One region of the Thermomonas brevis genome, then DNA from elsewhere that is predicted to be linked to it. Evidence: riboswitches for the same ligand, from Rfam matches in the RefSeq annotation. Region 1 holds a riboswitch; the other holds the start of a gene.
The links. A riboswitch is a leader RNA that binds a small molecule or an ion and turns the genes downstream of it on or off. The one in region 1 is predicted to bind cobalamin.
Positions count from the first base shown of each region.

Region 2: another riboswitch for cobalamin. It lies ahead of btuB (TonB-dependent vitamin B12 receptor); the one in region 1 lies ahead of metE (5-methyltetrahydropteroyltriglutamate--homocysteine S-methyltransferase).

Region 1 covers NZ_CP060711.1:3,250,136-3,258,720, forward strand. Annotated here, with positions in the region: gene H9L17_RS15070 (ribonucleoside triphosphate reductase) at 1-1,495, shown strand, start outside; gene nrdD (anaerobic ribonucleoside-triphosphate reductase) at 1,492-1,680, shown strand; gene H9L17_RS15080 (anaerobic ribonucleoside-triphosphate reductase activating protein) at 1,677-2,342, shown strand; gene metE (5-methyltetrahydropteroyltriglutamate--homocysteine S-methyltransferase) at 2,476-4,764, opposite strand; cobalamin riboswitch at 4,974-5,280, opposite strand; gene H9L17_RS15090 (mechanosensitive ion channel family protein) at 5,362-6,000, shown strand; gene siaD (biofilm regulation diguanylate cyclase SiaD) at 6,011-6,799, opposite strand; gene siaC (biofilm regulation phosphoprotein SiaC) at 6,796-7,191, opposite strand; gene siaB (biofilm regulation protein kinase SiaB) at 7,213-7,755, opposite strand; gene siaA (biofilm regulation protein phosphatase SiaA) at 7,781-8,585, opposite strand, start outside.
Region 2 covers NZ_CP060711.1:2,246,179-2,254,763, forward strand. Annotated here, with positions in the region: gene H9L17_RS10345 (ferritin-like domain-containing protein) at 1-152, opposite strand, end outside; gene H9L17_RS10350 (CsbD family protein) at 295-492, opposite strand; gene H9L17_RS10355 (BON domain-containing protein) at 596-1,210, opposite strand; gene btuB (TonB-dependent vitamin B12 receptor) at 1,492-3,354, opposite strand; cobalamin riboswitch at 3,487-3,724, opposite strand; gene H9L17_RS10365 (TfoX/Sxy family protein) at 3,751-4,149, opposite strand; gene H9L17_RS10370 (GAF domain-containing protein) at 4,146-4,631, opposite strand; gene H9L17_RS10375 (TMEM175 family protein) at 4,670-5,413, shown strand; gene bioD (dethiobiotin synthase) at 5,410-6,087, shown strand; gene H9L17_RS10385 (efflux RND transporter permease subunit) at 6,468-8,585, opposite strand, start outside.

The DNA.
Region 1 (8,585 bases):
GCTGCTGTACGAAGGCTTCAACGGCGTGCCGAACAAGGTCGAGGCCGGCCCGCCCAAGCATCTGTCCTCGGCGGTGGGGCAGATCGTCAACTTCCTCGGCACTTTGCAGAACGAGTGGGCGGGCGCGCAGGCGTTTTCCTCGTTCGACACCTACATGGCACCGTTCGTGCGCAAGGACGGGCTGTCCTACGACGAGGTGCGCCAGTGCATTCAGGAGTTGATCTTCAACCTCAACGTGCCTTCGCGCTGGGGCACGCAGACGCCGTTCACCAATCTCACCTTCGACTGGGTCTGCCCGGACGACCTGAAGCACCAGACGCCGTTCATCGGCGGCGAGGAGATGCCGTTCGCCTACGGCGAATTGCAGGCCGAGATGGACATGATCAACCGCGCCTACATCGAAGTGATGAGCGCGGGCGATGCGCGCGGGCGGGTGTTCACCTTCCCGATCCCGACCTACAACATCACCGCCGATTTCCCGTGGGAATCGGAGAACGCGCAGCGCCTGTTCGAGATGACCGCCAAGTACGGCCTGCCGTACTTCCAGAACTTCATCAATTCCGAACTCGACCCGGGCATGATCCGTTCGATGTGCTGCCGCTTGCAGCTCGACCTGCGCGAGTTGCTCAAGCGCGGCAACGGCCTGTTCGGCAGCGCCGAGCAGACCGGCAGCCTCGGCGTGGTGACGGTCAATTGCGCGCGCCTGGGCTATCTGCATCGCGGCGACGAAGCCGCGCTGTTCGCGCGCCTGGATGAACTGCTGGAACTGGGCCGGCGCAGTCTGGAGATCAAGCGCGAGGTGGTGCAGCGGCACATCGACGACGGGTTGTATCCGTACACCAAGCGTTATCTCGGCACGCTGCGCAACCACTTCTCTACGCTGGGGGTGAACGGCATCAACGAGATGATCCGCAACTTCACCGGCGATGCGCACGACCTCACCAGCGAGTGGGGCCACGCCTTCGCGCTGCGCCTGCTCGACCACGTGCGCGCGCGAATGGTGGCGTTCCAGGAGCAGGCCGGCCATCTCTACAACCTCGAAGCCACGCCGGCCGAGGGCACCACCTATCGCTTTGCGAAAGAGGATCGGCGGCGCTGGCCGGACATCCTGCAGGCCGGCAGCGCGGACAAGCCGTACTACACCAATTCCTCGCAGCTGCCGGTGGGCTTCACCGACGATCCGTTCGAGGCGCTGGAACGGCAGGAGGCGTTGCAATCGCGCTACACCGGCGGCACCGTGCTGCATCTGTACATGGGCGAGCGCATTTCCAGCGGCGACGCCTGCCGCGAACTGGTGCGGCGCGCGCTGAGCCGCTTCCGCCTGCCGTACATCACGATCACGCCCACTTTCTCGATCTGCCCGGTACACGGCTATCTGGCGGGCGAGCACGCATTCTGCCCGCGCTGCGACGAGCGGCTGCTGGCGGAACAACGGGCGGCCGCCGCGCCGCCTTCCAACGTCGATGTCGCATCTTTCGAGGAGCTCTCCGCATGAACAATCCGGCCGTTCTTTCTTCCCCAACCGCCGCGCCGCTGCGCGACGAAGACCGCCAGCGCTGCGAAGTGTGGACGCGGGTGATGGGCTACCACCGCCCGGTGTCCAGCTTCAACATCGGCAAGCAGGGCGAACACGCGCAGCGGCAGTTCTTCCGCGAAGCGCCGGTGCGCCGTGCCGCATGATCCGCGTCGGCGGAATGACGCCGTTGACCAGCATCGACTTTCCCGGTCGGCTGGCGGCGGTGTTGTTCCTGCAAGGCTGCCCATGGCGCTGCGGCTATTGCCACAACCCGGAATTGCTGCCGGCGCGGGCGGAAGTTGGGATTGCGTGGGAACGGGTCGAAGCGTTCCTGCGACGCCGGCAGGGCTTGCTGGATGCGGTGGTGTTTTCCGGCGGCGAGCCGACTGCGCAGGCCGCGCTGCCGCAGGCCATCGCGCGGGTGAGGGCGATGGGCTATCGCATCGGCCTACATACCGGCGGTATGTATCCGGCGCGGCTGCGCTTGGTCTTGCCGTTGCTGGACTGGATCGGGCTGGACGTCAAAGCGCCCGAGGACTATCACGATGCGGTGACGGGCCGTCGCGACAGCGCGCGGCCGACGTTCGAGGCGCTGGATGCGGTGCTGGACAGCGGCGTTGCCTATGAGTGCCGCACCACGTGGCATCCGACGCTGTATCCGGCGCAGGCGCTGTATCGCTTGGCCGATGGGCTTTCGGCGCGAGGCGTGAAGCATTGGGCCTTGCAGGAATGCCGCGACGAAGGGCGCGCGCGCATTGCCGGGGATGAGGTGGATTTGGAACGGTTGTGCGCGGGCTTCAAGAGTTTTTGTTTCCGGCGCGGATGATGTTCCTTCTCCCTACGGGAGAAGGTGCCCCGAAGGGGCGGATGAGGGTGCGGCGGAGCTGATTGCATCGCATGTGCCGAACCCTCACCCCAACCCCTCTCCCAATGGGAGAGGGGCTTTAAAGCAGCTTTCCTTACGCGGAAACCTTGGCCCGCATCTCGCGCGCGGCTTCCACCAACGCCGTCAACGCCGCGCGGGTTTCCGGCCAGCCACGGGTTTTCAGACCGCAATCGGGGTTGACCCAAAGCTGCTGCGGCGCAAGCACCGCCGTCGCCTTCTCCAGCAGCTCCACCATCTCGCGCTTGTTCGGCACGCGCGGCGAGTGGATGTCATAGACGCCGGGGCCGATCTCGTTCGGATAGCGGAACTGCACGAACGCATCCAGCAGTTCCATCCGCGAACGTGAGGTCTCGATGGAGATCACGTCGGCGTCCATCGCCGCCACCGCCTCGATGATGTCGTTGAACTCCGAATAGCACATATGGGTATGAATCTGGGTATCGTCGCGCACGGCGCTGGCGCTGATGCGGAAGGATTCCACCGCCCAATCCAGATAGTGCTTCCAGTCCGCGCGACGCAGCGGCAGGCCTTCGCGCAGCGCCGGTTCGTCGATCTGGACGATGCCGATGCCGGCGGCTTCCAGATCGCGCACTTCGTCGCGCAGGGCCAGCGCGATCTGCCGGCAGGTGCGCGAGCGCTCCTGATCGTCGCGCACGAACGACCACTGCAGGATCGTCACTGGGCCAGTCAGCATGCCCTTCATCGGCAGCTTGGTCAGCGATTGCGCGTACTGCGACCAGCGCACCGTCATCGGCGCGGGGCGCGACACGTCGCCCCAGATCACCGGCGGCTTCACGCAGCGGCTGCCGTAGCTCTGCACCCAGCCGTTCTTGGTGAAGGCGAAGCCGTCTAGCAGTTCGCCGAAGTATTCCACCATGTCGTTGCGCTCGAACTCGCCGTGGACGAGCACGTCGATGCCGATCTCCTCCTGGAAGCGCACGCACTTGGCGGTTTCAGCTTCGAGGAAGGCTTCGTAATCGGTGTCGGAGAGCTTGCCGGATTTGTTGGCGGCGCGGGCTTCGCGCACGTCCAGCGTCTGCGGGAAGGAGCCGATCGTGGTGGTGGGGAACAGCGGCAGCTTGAAGCGCGCCTGTTGCGCGTCGCGGCGGGCGGGGAAGGCACTGATGCGCTGCGCGTCGCTGGCGGTCAGCGCGTCGAGGCGCGCGGCCACTTCGGCGCGATGCACGCGCGCGGATTGCTTGCGCAAGACGATGCGCGCGCGCGCATCGGCGAGGCCCGCTTCGGCATCGGGCTTGCCGGCCAGCGCGTCGGCCAGCAGGCGTAGTTCGCCGACCTTCTGCTTGGCGAACGACAGCCACGAGTGCAGTTCCGCATCCAGCGATTTTTCGTGGTCGAGATCGACCGGCACGTGCAGCAGCGAGCACGACGGGGCTAGCCATAGCTTGTCGTTGCCGACGCGGTCGCGGGCGTGGCGCGCCAGCACCAGCGCGTTGTCGAGATTGCTGCGCCAGATGTTGCGGCCATCGATCAAGCCTGCCGACAGCACGCGCCCGTCCGGCAGCGCATTCAGCACGGCGTCGAGTTGATCCAGCCCGCGCACCAGATCGACGTGCAGGCCATCGACCGGCAGCGATGCCGCCAGCGGCAGGTTGTCGCCGAGCGCGCCGAAGTAGGTGGCGAGCAGCAATTTCGGGCGCTTGCGTGCTGCCAGCGTCGCATAAGCGTGCTGGAAGGCGGCGCGGGTGGCGTCGTCCAAGTCCTGCACCAGCACGGGTTCGTCCAGTTGCACCCACGCCGCGCCGGCATCGGCCAGCCTGCCAAGCAGCTCGGTATAGACCGGCAGCAGGCGGTCGAGCAGCGCCAAGGCGTCGCTGCCATCGGTGGTCTTCGCCAGTCTGAGGAAGCTCACCGGGCCGAGCAGCACCGGCCGCGCGTCGAAGTCTAGCGCCTTCGCTTCGAGGTATTCGGCCAACGGCTTGTCGCCGCGCAGGCGGAATTGCTGGCCGGCGTCGAGTTCGGGGACGAGGTAGTGGTAGTTGGTGTCGAACCACTTGGTCATCTCCAGTGCGCGCAGGTCGAGGCCATCGCGCTGGTGGCCGCGCGCCATCGCGAAGTAGCCGGCCAGCGGATCGGCGTCGGCAAGCTGGCGATAGCGCTGCGGAATGGCGTCGAACAGGAAGGCGGTGTCCAGCACGTGGTCGTACAGGCTGAAGTCGTTGCAGGGCGCGACGTCGGCGCCGGCGTCGCGTTGCAGCGTCCAGTGGCGTCGGCGCAGGTCGCGGGCGGTGGCCTGCAGCGAGGCGGCGTCGATTTCGCCGCGCCAGTGCGCTTCCAGCGCGCGCTTGAGCTCGCGCTTCGCGCCGATGCGGGGGAAGCCCAGGGTGGTCGTGGTGGTGCTCATTGGTGGTTGTCCTCATGCGGTGGCGGATGAGGAACGAAGGAGGGCGCGCGCCGCCGTCCCGGGCCGGGCAGGCGGACGAACCGGTGACCTTCGCCCCCTCGGGCGAACCGGCGCTGCAAAGGCCACGGACAGGCGCACGCGGCGCAGGGCGTCGCGTGCATCCGATCCGCTTCCCCTCGAAGCGTCAGGTCGGGCGGCCGCGCGCTGGTGGCGCGCGACCGGTCGGGGCAGGTCTTCGGGCTCGTGGGCTGGAGCGAGGAGTGAGTGGGGAGGAGTGAGCGGTGAGGGAAGCGCGAACACGCTCCTACTCACTTTTCACTTCTCTTGGCTCACTCCTCGCTTTTTCCTGGCCGTCGCTTCCCAGGACTTGAGGCCCCAGTGCCGATGACGGTTCGTTCCCACCTACCGCTGCGGGGCAGCGCCGGCCTTGCATGCGCGAGCATGCGCACCGGACTTCCCTTTTAATTCATCGCTATATCTGGATATAGCGATGAAGCCGCGACGAGCGCACGATACGGCCGCCCGGCGGCGGCGTCAAGCGGGCCCGCGCCGCGCGCCATGGCGGAGCTTTCGCAGGCGCGCGGTTACCATGTCCCGATGAAGGAACGACTGCCTGACTGGTTGCAGCCGTGGCTCGCCGAACTGGCGACCGTGCTGGAAGTGACATTGATCCTGCTGGTGGCGTGGGCGCTGCGCTGGCTGGTGCGCCGGCTGGTGTCCCGGCTGGCCGCGCGCTACGAGCTGCCGCCGATGGTGGTGATGGGCGCGCGCCGCGTCTCCACCTTCGTGATCGGGATGGCCGCGGTGCTGGCGTCGTTGCAGCGCTTCGGCGTGTCGGCGGGGGTGCTGTGGGGCGCGTTCACCGGCTTCGCCACGGTGGCGGCGGTGGCGTTCTTCGCCGCGTGGAGCGTGCTGACCAACATCTTCTGCTCGTTCCTGATCCTGATCACCCGGCCGTTCCGCCTGCTCGACCACATCGAGCTGCTGGAGAACGGCGAGAAGCCGGGCCTGCGCGGGCAGGTGGTGGACGTCAACCTGATCTACGTGACCCTGCTGGAGCGCCATCCCGGCGGCCACCAGAGCCAGCTGCGCGTGCCCAACAGCCAGTTCTTCCAGCGCGCGGTGCGGCGCTGGCCCGGCGAACCGCCAGTGCTCGGCGCGCATGCGGACGAGGAGCGATCCACGCGATCAATGTCGATGCAGGGCGGCAGCGCCACGGCCGCCGAGCCCGAGTAGAGCGCGGCGCTCAGGCCGCCACGGTCACCCGGTTGCGGCCGCCGCGCTTGGCCTCCAGCAGGGCGGCATCCGCGCGCGCCACCGCGTCTTCCGGGCGTTCGTCCTGCCGGTAGGCGGTCAGGCCGATGCTGGCGCTGATCCGGTACTCCTCGGAGAGGCAGTCGAAGCGCAGCCCGTGCAGGAGCTCGGTCAGCCGCTGCATGGTGGCTTCGGCGTCCTCCAGCGAGATGGCCGGCAGCAGGAGCAGGAATTCCTCGCCGCCCCAGCGACCGCACAGGTCGTATTCGCGCAGCGAATCGCGGGTCGCGCAGGCCACGGTGCGCAGGACCTCGTCGCCGGCGTCGTGGCCGAAGGTGTCGTTGACCTGCTTGAAGTGGTCGATGTCCAGCAGACCGATGCACAGCGGCGTTTCCAGCCGCTTGCTGCGCGCCGCCTCCTGCTTGAGGCGGTCGTTGAGCAGGCGCCGGTTGGGCAGGCTGGTCAGGGCGTCGTGGGTGGACGCCTGCTGCAGCGCGCTGTTCAGCTCGTGCATCATGTCCTGGTAGCGGTCGGAGATGCGGGTCATCTTCTCCAGCTGCCGCAGCTGCTTCTCGAACCGCTCGGTGCGGGTGCGCTCGTGCACGCGCTCGGAGAACTGCACGCGGTCGGACAGCCGGGCGATGCGGTCCAGCCGCTGCGCCTGGGTCAGGTACAGCTCCCACAGCGCGGCCAGCGCGGAATGCAGCGGATGGCCGGCATAGGTGGAATCGGCCAGCAAGGCCTCGACCATCGCGTCGATGTCGACCCGCACGCCGTTCACGGCGCGCTGTCCGCGTCCGTGCCGGCGAGGATCTGGAACGGGAAGGTGCAGTCCTCAGCGAATTCCTCCGCCAGTTCGCGCACGCGCTCGTTGCGCTGGTCGTAGATCCACTGCACGGACACCGCGCGGCCTTCGCCGTGCGCGGTTTCCAGCAGGTCGAAGATGTCGATCATGGCGCGGATGCTGCTGGTGTTGAGGTAGAGCAGGCGCAGCTCCAGCCGCAGCGGCGCGTCGCCGCCGGCGAGGTAGCGCTCCACCCAGTCGATTACCGGGCCGAACAGGTCGAACGCGTTTTCGGGATAGGAATCCCCGCTCAGGCGCAGGACGCCCGCGGCCGTGTCGGCGTGGATGGCGGGGGAAGACTGGGTGGGGTCGATGCGGATGTCGTTCATGGGGGAATTCGGCTGCATTCGTCAGATCAGGGCGGTCAGGCTGAAGAACGCCTTGCCGTCGGGACGCTCGAACAGCGACGCTTGCAGCGTCTGGCTGGACTTGCGGGCGATGTCGATCAGGCCCAGGCCGGCGCCGCTGGACGCGCCGGGCGTGCGCGGCGCGCGCAGCTGCTCCTTGTAGAGCGCCTTCAGGCCGGCCTTGTCGAGCTTGCCGAGCGCGTCGATGCGCGCCATCAGCGCCTGCGCGTCGGCGGTTTCCAGCAGGTTGCCGGCGGACACCAGGTGGTGGCCCTGTTCGTCCTGCGCGATCACCACGGTGGCGGTGGCGTCGGCCTCGCCGTAGCCCATGCGGGTGGCGTAGTGGCGGATGTTCTGGGTCATCTCGATGTAGACCGAGAACACGTCCATCGCCGCGCCCGGCTGCACCTGGTTGACCTCCAGGTAGTTGCGCAGGGCGTTGCCGATTTCCTCGATCAGCGAACGCGACATCGGGCCGTTGAAGCAGAGCATGATCCGGCGCGCGTTGCAGAACTCGCGCAGGGAATACAGGTCGGGCGATTGCATGCGTTCTCCAATCGTCAATCGGGCGTCAATCGAGGCGGAACGATAGCACCGTGATGTCGTCACGCTGCGGGTAGTCGCCCTGGTAGCCGGCCAGCGCCGCGGCGAGCGCCGCGGCCTGTTCCGACAGCGGCCGGTGCGCGTTGGCCTGCAGCAGCTGGCGGAAGCGCCCGCTGCCGAACCCGAAGCCCTGTTCGCCGCCGGCCTGGTCGAGCAGGCCATCGGTGACCAGGCAGTAGGTGGTGCCGGCGTGCAGCGGCATGCGGACGTTGGCGTAGTCGCCACGGCGGCGATCGCCGAGCGGGCGGCGTGAGCCGGGCACGTGCTCGACCGTGTCGCCGTCGCTGTGGAACAGGCCGATGGCCGCGCCCGCGAACAGCAGTTCGCCGTCGATGCGGTCGACGTACACCAGGCCGGCGTCGGTATTGGTGGCGACGGCGCGCGCCAGCTGCGCATCGGCCAGCAGCTCGCGCAGGGTGGCGTCGGCCTGGCGCAGGATGCCGGCCGGATCGCGCAGCCCGGCCAGGCCCAACGCATGATCGATGGCCGAGCGCGCCAGCATCGTCATCAGCGCGCCCGGCACGCCGTGGCCAGCGCAGTCCATCACCCCGAGCAGGAAGCCGCGTTCGTCGGCGCGGAACACGTAGAAGTCGCCGCCGACCACGTCGCGCGGCTTCCACAGCACGTGGTGGTTTTCGCCCAGCACCTGCGCCAGCTCGCGGTCGGGCAGGATGGTGCGCTGGATCAGGCTGGCGTAGTCGATCGAATCGTCGATCTTCTTGTGCGCTTGTACCACCTGCGCGTGACTGGCCTCCAGCGCGGCGGTGCGCTCG
Region 2 (8,585 bases), 1.0 Mb from region 1:
CGCCTGTAGCGCAGCGTGCACACCCATTCGGTGGCCAGCGCGTCGTTGAGGAGCTTGCAGATCTCCTCGGCGTAGGGATGCACGCCGGGCGTCACCGCGCCGTCGGAAAGATTGTCGCGGGCCGCCTGCACGGCGGCTTCGTCGATGCGCATGGTCGGCGCAGCGGCCTTGTTCTTCTTGTCGTTGGTCATTGGTCGGCTCCGGTCGGGAACGTGGAAGGCCGATGCCTTCCCTACGGCATTAGGCCGCCTGCGCCGTCAAGGAAACGCGACGGACGCAGGCGGCCCGCGCGGATCAGAGCGAATCGATGAAGCTGTTCACTTCCCGCTTGGCCTCGTCCTTGGCCATGCCGTAGCGCTCCTGCAGCTTGCCGGCCAGGTATTCCTCGTTGCCTTCGGCGACCTGCACGTCGTCGTTGGTCAGCTTGCCCCAGCGCGCCTTGACCTTGCCGGTCACCTGCTTCCACTGGCCCTTGATGCGGTCCTCGTTCATGTCGTTCTCCTGATGGCGGCATCGTGCGGATGCCGCCGATGTGCTGGAAATCGGGGCGGCGCGGAAGCGTCCGCGCGCCCGGCGATGCGCGTCCGGCGCGGGATCAGTGCTTGGCGGTCAGGCCGCTGTCGTCGACCTGCTTGACGCCCTTCACGCTGCGCGCGGCGGCGATCGCCTTCTTCACGGTGAGGTCGCCGTCCAGCGCGCCGGTCAGGGTGACCACGCCATCGACGGTCTTGACGGTGACATCGTTGGCGGGAACGCCGGCGGTGGTGGCGAGTTCGGCCTTCACCTTGGCGGTAATCCAGGCATCGTCCACCGCCTGGCCGGCGCTGCTGCTGCGCTCGCTGCTGGCGTCGCTGGACTTCACCTTGGCGGGGTCGCCCACCTTCAGCCCGGCGGCGTCGACGTCCTTCACGCCCTTGACGCCGCGGGTGACGGCCACGGCCTTGTTCACCGCGGTTTCGGTCGGCAGCACGCCGGTCAGGGTCACCCGGCCGTCGGCGGTGTTCACGGATACGTCGTTGGCGGACACGCCGTCGGTGGTGACGAGTTCGGTCTTCACCTTGGTGGTGATCCACGCGTCGTCCACCGCCTGGGTGGCGCTGGAGGACTTGCCGGTGTCCTGCGCGTCCTGCGCGGCGGCCAGCGCGCTGCCGCTGCCGAACAGGAGCGCGCAGGTGATGGCGAGCGAAATGGGGGTGTGCTGGGTCTTCATGGTCCGGATCTCCTTGAGGATGATCGGCCGGGTTCCGCTGGCCGATGGGGGAATGGTCGCGCCGCCGCCGGACGGCGGATGTTGCCGGTCCGAACGAACGGGCATCCGCGAACGCAGATCGATGCGACACGGCGTTGCAGGCCGTGCCTGCGACGCGTTCCAAACTTACCGGCCGGATTGGTAAGGCCGCGTCATGGTCGCGCCGGGGTCGAAGAAAAAGGCCCGGCATCGCTGCCGGGCCTGTCGCATCCTTGCGCGCGTCCTTGCGGAGGAGGGCGTCCTTATTCGGGCTGCCAGCGCAGGCTGAGCACGAACTCGCGGCCGGGCTGGTTGTACCAGGCGCTGGTTTCGTAGCGCTTGTCGAAGGCGTTGACCACGTTCGCCTGCAGCGTCCAGCCGGGGGCGAAGCGCCAGGACACGCGTGCGTCGAGGGTGCCGTAGCCGCCCACGCGCAGGGTGTTGGCGGCGTCGTCCCAGCGCGCGGCTTCGGCGATGCCGGACACGCCGAAGCCCCAGGCGCCGACGTCGCGGTCGAGGTCGAGGCGCGCGCTGCGCTGCGGGCGGCGGGCGAGGCGCTTGCCGCTGTCCAGGTTGCGCGCGTCCAGCCAGCCGAGCTGGCCGCGCAGCGTCCATTCGCCGAGCGTGGCCGAGCCGGTCAGCTCGATGCCGCGGATGCGCGCGTCCTCGACGTTGACCGGCTTGAACAGCGAGGACTCCCAGGCGATCAGGTCGCTGGCGCGGGTCTGGTAGGCGTTGGCCTGCACGTGCCAGCCATCGCCGCCGCGCGCCAGCGACAGCTCGGTGCTGCGCGAGGTTTCCGGGTTCAGATCCGGGTTGCTGGCGCCGGGGTAGTACAGCTCGTTGAAGGTGGGCGCCTTGAACGCGGTGGCGTGGCTGGCGGTCACGCGCCAGCCCTCGGCGAAGTCCAGCCCCCATGCAATCCCGCCGGTGGTGTGGCCGCCGAACTGGTCGTTGTCGTCGCGGCGCAGGCTCAGCTGCAGGTCGTGCGCGCCGAAGTCTCCCTGGTACTGGGCGAACACCGCGCGGTTGCCGCGGGTGCGGGCGAACGGCGACCACGGATCGACCACGTTGGCAGCGTCGCGCAGCCAGTCGAAGCCGGCGCTCAGCAACTGGCCTTTCGCGACGCCGAAGTCGCCCTGCAGGCTCGCGCTGTCGCGGGTGGTGGTGTAGCGGTTGGCGAAGGCGCTGCCGATGTAGTTGTCGGAGTCGTCGGTGTTGCGGCCGGCGGTCAGCTTCAGCTGCATGGCCTCGGACGGCGTCCAGCGCACGCTGCCGCCCACGGTCTGCTGGACGATGTCGGAGTTGTCCTGGTAGTCGCCGTCGTAGTCGTTGTGGCCTTCGGCGCGGCTGGCGCGGGCGTCGAACTGCCAGGCTTCGCCGGGCGCGAAGTCCGCGCGCAGGGCGGCGCTGTTGTTGCGGTAGCCGTCGCGGTCGAGGTGCGTGCCCTGCTTGATGAAGCAGCCCGCGCCGGAGAAGTCGGTGTTCAGGTTGCCGTTGCAGGCGTTGATGCCGTCGGTGCCCTGGTGAGCCACGTCCACGCCCACGCCGCCGCGCTTGCCGCGCAGGTCGAGGCCGGCCGAGGCTTCGCGCAGGCCGTGGCTGCCGGCGGCGATGCGGGCGCGGCCGCGCACGCCTTCGGTCTCGCCGCGGCGGGTGAAGATCTGGATCACGCCGCCGATGGCGTCGGCGCCGTACAGCGACGAGCGCGGGCCGCGCACGATCTCGATGCGCTCGATTTGCGCCAGCGGGAGATCCTGCAGCGAGGTCAGGCCCGAGGTCGGCGAGCCCACGCGGATGCCGTCGATCAGGAACAGCACGTGGTCGGACTCGGTGCCGCGCATGAACAGCGTGGACAGCTTGCCCAGCCCGCCCTGGTTGACGATGGCGATGCCGGCGCGGCCGCGCAGCAGTTCCGGAAGCGAACGCGCGCTGCTGGCGTCGATCTGAGCGCGGTCGATCACTTCCACCGCCGCCAGCGCGGCGTCGACCGTGGTGGGGGTGCGGGTGGCGGTGACGACGACGGCGTCGAGATCCTTGGCCTCGTCGCCGTGGGCCAGCGCCAGCGAGGGCAGCAGCGCAAGCGCGAGGATGTTGAGGCGGAGCGGGATGGAGCGGAAACGCATGATGGGTTCTCCGGCGCGCACGCCCGCGCGCCCGTGGATGGAAGGGCGGCTGCGCTGCGGACGGAAACGGCGGACGAAGGCGATGCGCGTGCGGCACGGGCAGGCCGGCGTCGCGCAATGCCCGCCGCATCGCAACCTGACGTGTCCGTGGCCGGTCTCCGGGCTTGCGGGCGGACATCGGTCGATGTCCCGTCCGGCGCCTTCCCATGCCTGCATCGAACCGATGCGCGCACAGTGGCCGATGCCGGACTTGTCTCGCTTACCGTTGCGGGGGCAGCGCCGGACTGGATGCACCTGCGTGCAGCGTCACCGGCTTCCCGTTTCAATCCGCAGGCAGGGCCGGCGGATCACCTCGAACCCGGCAATTCTAGCGCAGCCGCGGGCGCGGCCGGCGGATCAGTCGCCGTCGTTCGATTCCGATCCGCCATGACGATCGTCGTCGGCGTACGCATCGAAAAGCGGCGCGAACGCGGGCGCGGCGGCTTCGTCGTGGTGGGTGGTGGTGACCGGCGCGGCGGCCGGACGACCGCGCGGCGGCGGCAGCAGCGCGATGGCCGCCTCGGCGGCCTGCACCAGTTCGGTGCGGCGCGCCTCCGGCACTTCCTGCCAGTGGCAGTCCTTCAGCGCGCCTTCCAGCGAGTACAGCAGGTTGAGGCTGGGCTTGAAGCCGGCGCGGCGCACCTTCATGTACGCCTCCACCGCGCCGACCGCGGCCAGGTCGTCCAGCGAGCGCAGGCCCACCTGGCGCAGCCAGGCGGCGGACTTCGGGCCGATGTTGCGCAGCTTCGCGCTCATTGCAGCGATTCCAGGAACGCCCGGGCGATCGCTTCCAGGCCTTGCTGGTCTTCAACGGAAAAGCGCGCGGGGATCGGACTGTCGAGGTCGAACACGCCGAGCAGCGCATCGCCCTGGTACAGCGGCACGACCAGCTCCGAGCGGCTGGCCGAATCGCAGGCGATGTGGCCGGGAAAGGCGTTCACGTCCTCGACGCGCTGCGTCTGCCGGGTGCGCGCCGCCGCGCCGCACACGCCTTTCTCCAGCGGGATGCGCACGCAGGCGGGCAGGCCCTGGAACGGGCCGACCACCAGCTCGGCGCCGTCGTAGAAGTAGAAGCCCACCCAGTTGAGGTCGGGCAGCGCGTGGTACACCAGCGCGGACAGGTTGGCGGCGTTGGCGATGCGGTCGCGTTCGTCGTGCAGCAGCGCGCGCGCCTGTTCCAGCAGCTGCGCGTATTGTTCCGGCTTGCTGCCGGTGAGGGCGGTGGCGGAGAAGCTCATCCGTCGAGTCTAGCAGCGCCGCACGCTATGCTGACGGGATGACGGGAGTTTCCGAACTGCGGCGCATGCCGGACGGGTTTCTGGAGCGCGGCGCGCAGGTGACGCGGCTGGAAGCGTTCGTGGACGCCGCGTTCGCGTTCGCGGTCACCCTGCTGGTGATCTCGCTGGACGCCATTCCGGACAGCATCCCGGCCTTGATGGAGGCGATGAAGGGCGTGCCGGCGTTCGCCGCCTCGTTCGCGCAGATCGCGTTCTTCTGGCATGCGCACGCGGGCTGGAGCAAGCGCTACGGCCTGGACGACGCGGCCAGCACCTGGCTCAGCCTGGCGATGGTGTTCCTGGTGCTGGTCTACGTGTACCCGCTGAAGATCGTCTACGGCGCGCTGTTCTTCTGGCTCAGCGCCGGCTGGTTCCGGGCGCCGGTGCCGTTCGGCAGCCTGGGCGACCTGGCCGCCATGTTCGCGGTGTACGGCATCGCCTTCGCCACGCTGTCGGCCTGCATGCTGGCGCTGTACGCGCACGCGTGGCGGCGCCGGGACGCATTGGGGCTGGATGCGGCCGAAGCGGCGATGACCCGGCGCAACGCCGCGGCCTGGTGCTGGCGCGTGATCGTGGCGCTGCTGTCGCTGCTGGCCGCCTGGATGCTGTCGCGCAGCGCCCGCGTGCCGATCTGGCTGACCGGCGCGCCGGGGATGGCGTATCTCCTGATGCCGCTGTCGCGCGTCTTCGCCTCCGCGTTCGAGCGCCGCGCGCGTGCCGGGACGCATCCGGAGCGGACGTGACCTTCCCGCTCTACGTCACCGGCACCGACACCGGCATCGGCAAGACCCTGTCGAGCTGCGCGCTGCTGCATGCGCTGCGCGGGCGCGGCCTGCGCGCGGCGGGGATGAAGCCGGTGGCGAGCGGTTGCGCGCGCATCGACGGCGAATGGCGCAACGAGGACGCGCTGGCCCTGCAGGCGGCGGGCGAGGCCGGCATCGCCTACGCCGACATCAATCCGTTCGCGCTGGAACATCCGCTGGCGCCGGAACTGGCCGCGCGCGATGCCGGCGTCGAAGTCGGATTTCAGCCGATCCTCGCTGCGTATGCGCGGCTCGCGGCGCGCGCCGACGCGGTGGTGGTCGAAGGCGTCGGCGGCTGGGCCGCACCGTTGTCGGCGTCGCTGATGCAGGCCGATCTGGTGCGCGCGCTGCGGTTGCCGGTGGTGCTGGTGGTCGGGCTGCGGCTGGGCTGCCTCAACCATGCGCTGCTCAGCGCGCGGGCGATCGCTGACGACGGCGTGCAGTTGGCGGGCTGGATCGCGTCGCATGTCGATCCGGCGATGGAGCGCGTCGAGGACAACCTGGCGATGCTGCGCGAGCGCTTGCCTGCGCCGTGCTGGGGCGTGCTGCCGCATGCGCCGGGTATCGATCCGGCATTGCTTGCACGACATCTGCGGATTGCCGAACACGTGTAGTCGCTTGTTTGCGCGGCATCCCGCGTGCGCCGCTGTGCCGGGCAGGAGGTTCGCCGCTTGGGGCTCCGCGTCCGGCTCCGATGCGCGGCCGCAGACCATCCATGGTCTGCTCGAACCTCCTGCCCGGCACAGCATCGCCCGATTTCTTTCGTGGTCGTGGTAGAGCTTTTTCGTCACGTGCGAGAACAGTTGGTGCCGCGTTGCCTGCCTTGGGGGGACGCTTCGAGCGCGCCATGGATGGCGCGCGGCCGCGCATCGGAGCTGGATGCGGAGCCCTAAGCGGCGAAGCTCCCTCCGGGACAGGCAACGCGGCCTCGCGACCCACAACGAAAACGCCCGGGTTTCCCCGGGCGCTTCGTCTTGCGTCATGTTCCAACCGATCAACCGTGTTGCGGCTCCGGCGGCGGCAGCTGCGATGCCTCCGCATCGGTGGTCTTGCCGGCGTCGTGCGCGTGGTCGCGCGCCAAGTACAGATAGAACGCCGGCAGCACGAACAGGGTGAACAGCGTGCCGATGGTCATGCCGGACACGATCACCACGCCCATCGAGAAGCGCGAGGCCGCGCCCGGGCCCTTCGCCAGCAGCAGCGGGATCATCGCGAACACCAGCGCGGCGGTGGTCATCAGCACCGGGCGCAGGCGGATGCCGGTGGCTTCCTCGATCGCCTCGCGCTTGGACAGGCCCTGTTCGATCTGCAGCTTGTTGGCGAACTCCACGATCAGGATGCCGTGCTTGGAGATCACGCCCACCAGCGTCACCAGGCCCACCTGGGTGTAGATGTTGATGCTCATGCCTGGGAACGCCTCGATGCCCATGAACTGCAGCACGTTGGCCGCCAGCGCCAGCACGTTCAGCGCCAGCAGCGCGCCGCAGATCGCCATCGGTACCGTGAGCAGCATGATCAGCGCGTCGCGGAAGCTCTCGAACTGCGCCGACAGCACCAGGAAGATCACCACCAGCGCCAGCGCCAGCGTCAGCAGCATCGCCGAGCCTTCCTGCTTGAACTGCCGCGACTCGCCGGCGTAGTCCACGCTGTAGCCCTGCGGCAGCACGTCCTTGGCCGCCTGGTCGAGGATCGCCAGCGCCTCGCCCTTGCTCACGCCGGGGCGAGGGGCGAAGGTGATCGACACCGCGTTGAGCTGCTGGAAGCGCTTGAGCGACTGCGGCTGCGCGCTTTCCTTCAGCGTCACCACGGTGGACAGCGGGATCAGCTCGCCGTCGCGGGTGCGGGTGTAGTAGTTCTCCAGCGCCGACGCGTTGAGGCGGTCGCTGCGCTGCACCTGCGCGATCACGCGGTAGGAGCGGTTCTGCATCGAGAACAGGTTGGAGTAGCCGCCGGCCAGCATCGCCGACATGTCGGCCGCCAGCGTGCGCATGTCGATGCCCAGCGTGGCCGCCTTGTCGCGGTCGATGTTGACCTCGATGCGCGGCTTGTCGATCTTCAGGTCCTTGTCGAGGAAGATGAAGCGCTTGCTCGCCATCGCCTTCTGCAGGATCGCGTCGGCCAGTTCGGACAGCTGCGACAGCTCGCCAACGCCGCCGATCACGAACTCGCCGCCGCCACCGCCGCCGCCCGCGCTGGGCAGCGAGGGCGGCACCAGCGCGAACACGTTCAGGCCGGTGACCTGCGACATCTTCGGCTGAAGCTCCTGCTGCAGCACCGCGTTGGTGGAGCGGCTGCGCTGGCTCCACGGCTTCAGCACGAAGCCGGCCATCGCGCTGGGGCTGGCGCCGCCGCCGCCGCCGAAGCCGCCGTTGAACAGGAAGTAGTCCTGCACCTCGGGCACGCCTTTGGCGATCTTGGTCACTTCCTCGGTGTAGCGCTCCACGTAGTCCAGCGTGGCGATGGGGTCGGCGCTGGCGACCGAGAAGATGAAGCCCTCGTCCTCCAGCGGCGCCGGTTCCTTCGGCGCGGTCATGTACAGGAACGCGCAGCTCACCAGCACGATCAGGCCGAACGCGGCGATCACCGACTTGGTCTCCAGCGCGCCGTGCAGCTTGCGCTTGTAGCCGTGGTGGAGCTTGTCGAAGCGGGTGTCCAGCCAGTTCTCGAACTTGCTCTTCGGATGGTCGGGATCGTGCGCCAGCAGGATCTTCGAGCTCATCATCGGGGTCAGCGTCAGCGCGATCACGCCCGACAGCAGCACCGCGCCGGCCAGAGTGAAGGCGAACTCGGTGAACAGCACGCCGGTCAGGCCGCCCTGGAAGCCGATCGGCAGGTACACCGCGATCAGCGTGGTGGTCATCGCCACCACCGGCCAGGCCAGCTCGCGCGCGCCGCGGATCGAGGCGTCGAACGGCGTCATGCCTTCCTCGATGTGGCGGTGGATGTTCTCCAGCACGATGATCGCGTCGTCCACCACGATGCCGATCGCCAGCACCATCGCCAGCAGGGTCAGCAGGTTGATGGTGAAGCCCATCAGCAGCATCAGGAACAGGCCGCCGATCAGCGACAGCGGTATGGTCACGGCGGGGATCAGCACGCTGCGCAGCGAGCC